Regions from separate parts of the Saccharothrix coeruleofusca genome, predicted to be linked through region 1. Evidence: riboswitches for the same ligand, from Rfam matches in the RefSeq annotation. Region 1 holds a riboswitch; the other holds the start of a gene.
What was found. A riboswitch is a leader RNA that binds a small molecule or an ion and turns the genes downstream of it on or off. The one in region 1 is predicted to bind glycine.
Positions count from the first base shown of each region.

Region 2: linked by a shared signal. The riboswitch ahead of gcvT (glycine cleavage system aminomethyltransferase GcvT) and the one ahead of gcvH (glycine cleavage system protein GcvH) in region 1 are both predicted to bind glycine.

Region 1 covers NZ_JAGINV010000001.1:5,684,880-5,688,238, reverse strand. Annotated here, with positions in the region: gene JOF41_RS25680 (hypothetical protein) at 1-123, opposite strand, end outside; gene ald (alanine dehydrogenase) at 497-1,603, opposite strand; glycine riboswitch at 1,807-1,898, shown strand; gene gcvH (glycine cleavage system protein GcvH) at 2,015-2,392, shown strand; gene JOF41_RS25665 (L-serine ammonia-lyase) at 2,397-3,359, shown strand, end outside.
Region 2 covers NZ_JAGINV010000001.1:4,933,239-4,936,597, reverse strand. Annotated here, with positions in the region: gene JOF41_RS22015 (hypothetical protein) at 33-389, shown strand; gene JOF41_RS22010 (DUF3817 domain-containing protein) at 412-714, shown strand; glycine riboswitch at 807-894, shown strand; glycine riboswitch at 896-986, shown strand; gene gcvT (glycine cleavage system aminomethyltransferase GcvT) at 1,099-2,199, shown strand; gene glyA (serine hydroxymethyltransferase) at 2,213-3,359, shown strand, end outside.

The sequences.
Region 1 (3,359 bases):
CATCACGGCGGACTCACCGGGTGGGGCGACGAGGACCACCCGGTGGTCCTCGACCAGGACCGTCATCGAGCGGTCGCGCCCGAACGGGTCGTGGCAGGCGATCCAGCCCTGCGATTCAGCCATGTGCGCTCCGATCAGGGGGTGCGGCGGGCTTTGAGGGGACGCCGGTAGCTCCGCGTGCTCGTGGCGTCCCACTTGGACCATCGGCCGGCCCGGTGCGCCGTCTTAACCGCAGCTAGGACATTCACTCGTTAGCTTGACGGCGCGATCACTGTGCGTGGGTGTCGCGGCGGCGAGAGGTGGGCCGGTCCGGTGGGCCGCTGGGCAGGATGGCCCCTGGCCCGCTAGGATTGCACTGCGACCCGCTCCCAGTGACCCCCAGGCTGGTTGAGCGGGTCGCCTTTTCACGACGAGGGGCGTGCCCACCGCGGTGGGCACGCCCCTCGTGTCGTTCCCCGGCCTCGTTCCTCGGGGGTCGTTCCTCAGGCGTCGTTCCTCAGAGCTCGACCGGCGTGTGCGCCATGCCGTGCGCCTGCGCCACCGGCAGGTTCGTCAGCGCGCCGTCGTGCGCGTTCAGGCCCAGCGCCAGCGCCGCGTCCGCGCGCAGCGCCTCCCGCCAGCCCCGGTCCGCCAGCGCCACCGCGTACGGCAGCGTCACGTTGGTCAGCGCGAACGTCGAGGTGCGCGGCACCGCCCCCGGCATGTTCGCCACGCAGTAGAAGACCGAGCCGTGCACCTGGTAGGTCGGGTCGTCGTGGGTGGTCGGCCGCGAGTCGGCGAAGCAGCCGCCCTGGTCGATCGCGATGTCCACGAGCACCGAACCGGGCTTCATGTCGGCCACCAGCTCGTTGCCGACCAGCTTGGGCGCCTTCGCGCCGGGCACCAGCACCGCGCCGATCACCAGGTCGGCCTCGCGCACCGCCTGCTCGACGGCGTAGCGGGTGGAGGTCACCGTGCGCAGCCTGCCCCGGTGCTGCGCGTCGATCTGGCGCAGCCGGTCGACGTTGGTGTCCAGGACCTCCACGTCCGCGCCCATGCCGGAGGCGATCACGGCGGCGTTCAGCCCCGCCACGCCACCGCCGATCACCACCACCCGCGCCGGGTGCACACCGGGCACGCCACCGGGCAGCACACCCCGGCCACCGGAGGGCCTCATCAGCGAGAACGCGCCGACCTGGGGCGCGAGGCGGCCCGCCACCTCGGACATCGGCGCCAGCAGCGGCAGCGCCCCGCCGGGCGTCTGCACGGTCTCGTAGGCGATGGCCGTGGTGCCCGCGTCCAGCAGCGCCCTGGTCAGCGGCCGGTCGGCGGCCAGGTGCAGGTAGGTGAACAGCACCTGCCCCCGGCGCAGCCGCGGGTACTCCTCGGCGATGGGCTCCTTGACCTTGAGCACCAGCTCGCCCTCGGCCCACACGTCCTCGGCCGAGGCCAGCACCTTCGCGCCCACCGCGAGGTACTCCTCGTCCGGGATGGCCGACCCCAGGCCGGCACCCGCCTCCACGAAGACCTGGTGGCCGCGCGCGGTCAGCTCGTGGGCGCCCGCCGGGGTCAGCGCGACGCGGTACTCGTGGTTCTTGATCTCGCGGGGAACTGCGATCCGCACGGTCGCCTCCTTCAGCTGCTGTTACGCCAAAGGTCCGCGAGCGGGGTACCCGTGTCATCGTGCGGCCAACACCAACGGGACGAACCCGCGTTGTGCCGGCCGCACAACGGCGGAGGTCGGTCGCGTTGACACCCGCGCACGCGGGGACCTAGCGTCTGCCCATCAGGGCAAACTGAACATCGGCCGTGGTGCCACCCGGCACCGCAACCCGGGCGGGAGAGCCTCCAGGCGAGCTGGAGCGCCGAAGGAGCAAGCACCCCGCACACTCTCAGGCACCGAGAACCGTCCGGGCGAGGCGACTCTGGAAAGCGCGCCCCGGCGCGCACCCACGGTGCAAGCCGCGCGCGCGGCGAAGCTCTCAGGTCCCAGGACAGAGCAGGGGAACCCGTACTTCTCCTGAGGAGCGCTGCCGTGACCTACCCCGATCAGCTGCTGTACACCCCCGAGCACGAGTGGGTCGACTGGGCGCCGGGCACCCAGGACCCCGTGCCCGTCGGCATCACCTCCTACGCCGCCGAATCGCTGGGCGACATCGTCTTCGCGCAGCTGCCCGAGGTCGGCGACCGCGTCACCTCCGGGCAGGTGTGCGGCGAGCTGGAGTCGACCAAGTCCGTCAGCGACCTGTACGCGCCGGTCAGCGGCGAAGTCGTGGAGGTCAACCAGGCCGTGGTCGACGACCCGGCGGCGATCAACGCCGACCCGTACCGCGCCTGGCTGTTCAAGGTGGCCGTGGAGGAGGCGGAGGGCCTGCTGACCGCCGCCCGGTACGCCGAGCTGACCGGGGACTGACGCCGTGGCCATCAGCGTCTTCGACCTGTTCACCGTCGGCATCGGCCCGTCCAGCTCGCACACCGTGGGCCCGATGCGCGCCGCGGCCATGTTCGCCGACCGGCTGCGCACGCGCGGCCCGCTGGCGGCGGTGGACCGGGTGCACGTCGAGCTGTTCGGCTCGCTCGGCGCGACCGGGCACGGGCACGGCAGCGCCAAGGCCGTGCTGCTGGGCCTGGAGGGCCACCGGCCCGAGGAGGTCGACCCGGTGGCGGCGGGCGCGCGGGTGGAGCGGATCAGGTCCTCCGGGCGGCTGCTGCTCGGCGGCGAGCGCGAGGTGCCGTTCACCGAGGACCGCGACCTGGTGATGCACCGGCGCAAGTCGCTGCCGCTGCACCCCAACGGGATGAGCTTCGCCGCGTTCAGCGCGGGCACCGAGGTGGACCGCGCGGTGTACTACTCGGTGGGCGGCGGGTTCGTGGTGGACGAGGACGCCGCCGGGGCGGACCGGATCAAACCGGACGCGACCCCGGTCCGCCACCCGTTCCGCACCGGCGACGAGCTGCTGGCCCGCACCCGCGAGACCGGGCTGCCGATCAGCGAGGTCATGCTGGCCAACGAGCTGTCCTGGCGCGACGAGGCGTCGGTGCGGTCCGGGCTGCTGCACATCTGGGACGTCATGCAGGAGTGCGTGGAACGCGGGTGCACCGAGCAGGGCGTGCTGCCCGGCGGGCTGAAGGTCCGGCGGCGGGCGGCGGACATGCGGCGGCGGCTGATGGGCGAGCACTACGCGACCGACCCGCTGCGCGTGATGGACTGGGTGACGCTGTTCGCGCTGGCGGTCAACGAGGAGAACGCGGCGGGCGGGCGCGTGGTCACCGCGCCCACGAACGGCGCGGCGGGCATCGTGCCCGCGGTGCTGCACTACTACGCGCGGTTCGTGCCGGGGGCGACGGACGACGGTGTGGTGCGGTTCCTGCTCACGGCG
Region 2 (3,359 bases), 750 kb from region 1:
AAGCGGACCGCGAGCCGGGCTACTCTGGCGGTGTGCCCGGCAGCGTCTTCACCCCCCAGCGCGTCGCCATCACGGTCACCTGCGCCGCCTCGCTGGTCGTGTGCTGCGGTCTGGCCTGGTGGCAGTGGCAGCGCTTCTCCTCCGCCGGGGGCACCTTCCAGAACCTGGGCTACGTGCTCCAGTGGCCCCTCTTCGGACTCTTCCCGGCCTTCGTGGTGTGGCGCATCCGCAGGCTCGAAGCCCGCAAGGACGCCGAGCCGCCCGAGGCCGCGCCCGAGCCGGTCGTTACCGTGGACCCCGTCAGGACACCCGCGCGCGACGACGAGGACGACGAACTGGCGGCCTACAACCGCTACCTCGCCGAGCTGAACGCGCGGGACCAGCGCTGAGGCGAAGGCGGTCGGTGGAGCGATGAGCGGTGCGTTGGGCCGGTTCCGGTTCATGGCGTACGTGGTGGGCGTCGGACTGCTCGCCCTCGTGCTGGCCATGGTCGTCAAGTACGCGGGCGGCGAGCCGGGCCTGATGCGGGTCGTCGGCCCCGTGCACGGCTTCCTGTACGCGGTCTACCTGGTGCTCACCGTCGACCTGGCGCTCAAGGCGCGCTGGTCGATCAAGGGCACCGCGCTGGTGCTGCTGGCGGGCACCATCCCGTTCGTCTCCTTCTACGCCGAGCGCAAGGTGGTCGACAGCGTCCGGGCGGACCGCGCCCTGTGACCGACCCCGTGACGGACCCGGTGACCGGTTCGCGGTTGACCCCGCCGGTCGGGTCCGCCTAGCGTCTGGCGGGACGAACTGAACACGGCCGTCGACGTCGCGCGGGAGAGTCCCCACCAGGGGCGCCGAAGGAGCAACCCCTCCCCGGAATCTCTCAGGCCCAGCTACCGCCCGACGAAGGCAACTCTGGAAAGCAGGCGCCCCGGCGCGCCTCGCCCACGGTGCAAGCCGCGCGCTCGCGGCGAAGCTCTCAGGCTCATGACAGAGGGGGAGGCTCCCACGACGAGGAGTCCCCCGGTGAACCGTGTCATCCTTACGCACTGGCAGGCCGCCCCCACCCCGGCGGCGCTACCGCCATGCCCGCCACCAGGGAGGACCCGCCCCATGGAAAGCCGTCGGACGCCGCTGCACGCCGAGCACGAGGCGCTGGGCGCCCAGTTCACCGACTTCGCGGGCTGGCGGATGCCGCTGCGCTACGACAGCGAGCTGGCCGAGCACCGCGCGGTGCGCACCTCGGCGGGCCTGTTCGACCTGACCCACATGGGTGAGATCCTGGTCACCGGCGCGGAAGCGGGCGCGGCGCTGGACCACGCCCTGGTCGGCCACGCCTCCGCGATCGGCGTCGGCCGGGCCCGCTACACCATGATCTGCCGGCCCGACGGCGGCGTCCTGGACGACCTGATCGTCTACCGCACCGGCGAGACCGAGTACCTGGTGGTGGCCAACGCCGCCAACGCGGGCGTGGTGCACCGCGAGCTGGTGGCGCGGGCCGAGGGCTTCGCCGCCGAGGTGACCGACAAGTCCGCCGACTTCGCGCTGCTGGCCGTGCAGGGACCCGCCTCGACGGAGATCCTCGCCGGCCTGACCCCGACCGACCTAGCCGAGGTGAAGTACTACGCCTCCTACCCGACCACCGTGGCCGACCGGCCCGCGCTGCTGGCCCGCACCGGCTACACCGGCGAGGACGGCTTCGAGCTGTTCCTCGACCCGGCCGACGCGCCCGCCGTGTGGCGGGCGCTGCTGGCCGCGGGCGCGCCGCACGAGCTCAAGCCCGCCGGTCTGGGCTGCCGCGACACGCTGCGCCTGGAGGCCGGGATGCCGTTGTACGGCAACGAGCTGGGCGTGGACCGCACCCCGTTCCACGCGGGCCTGGGGCGCGTGGTGAAGCTGGACAAGCCCGGCGACTTCGTCGGCCGCGAGGCGCTGGCGAAGGTGGCCGAGCAGGGCGTGGACAGCGCGCTGGTCGGCCTGCGGACCGATTCGCGCCGCGCCCCCCGGCACGGCTACCCCGTGCTGGACGACTCGGGCGCGCCCGTGGGCGAGGTCACCAGCGGCGCGCTGTCGCCGACGCTGGGCTACTCGGTGGCCATGGCCTACGTCACCAAGGCCAACGCGGAGCCGGGCACCCGGCTCACCGTGGACGTCCGGGGCAGGCGCGAACCCGTCGAGGTCGTCGCACTGCCGTTCTACAAGCGCAAGTCGTAAAGGGAGACACGCCATGTCCGCGCACTTCAACACCTCCCTGGCGGAGTTCGACCCGGAGGTGGCCGAAGCGGTCGCCGCCGAGCTCTCCCGCCAGCAGAGCACGCTGGAGATGATCGCGTCGGAGAACTTCACCCCGGTGTCGGTGCTCCAGGCGCAGGGGTCGGTGCTGACCAACAAGTACGCCGAGGGCTACCCCGGCAGGCGCTACTACGGCGGCTGCGAGAACGTCGACGTGATCGAGCGGCTGGCGATCGCGCGGGTCAAGGAGCTGTTCGACGCGGGCTACGCCAACGTGCAGCCGCACTCGGGCGCGCAGGCCAACGCGTGCGCGATGTTCGCGCTGCTGCAGCCCGGCGACACCATCCTGGGCCTGGACCTGGCGCACGGCGGCCACCTGACCCACGGGATGCGGATCAACTTCTCCGGCAAGCTCTACAACGTGGTGCCCTACCACGTCTCCGACGAGGACGGCCGGGTCGACATGGCCGAGGTGGAGAAGCTGGCGCGGGAGCACCAGCCCCGGCTGATCGTGGCGGGCTGGTCGGCCTACCCCCGGCAGCTGGACTTCGCCGAGTTCCGCCGCATCGCCGACGAGGTCGGCGCGTACCTGATGGTCGACATGGCGCACTTCGCGGGCCTGGTGGCGGCCGGGCTGCACCCCAGCCCGATCCCGCACGCCCACGTGGTCACCACCACCACGCACAAGACCCTGGGCGGCCCGCGCGGCGGCGTGATCCTGACCAACGACGCGGACATCGCCAAGAAGGTCAACTCCGCGGTGTTCCCCGGCCAGCAGGGCGGGCCGCTGGAGCACGTGATCGCGGGCAAGGCGGTGGCGTTCAAGCACGCCGCGTCGCCGGAGTTCGCCGACCGCCAGCGCCGCACCGTGGAGGGCGCGAAGATCCTGGCCGAGCGGCTGTCGCGACCCGACGCCGCCGCGGCGGGGGTGAAGGTGCTCACCGGCGGCACGGACGTGCACCTGGTGCTGGTCGACCTGGTGGCCTCCGAGCTGGACGGCAAGCAGGCCGAGGACCGGCTGCACGAGGTGGGGATCACGGTCAACCGCAACGCGGTGCCCAACGACCCGCGCCCGCCGATGGTCACCTCGGGGCTGCGCATCGGCACCCCGGCGCTGGCCACCCGGGGCTTCGGCGCGGAGG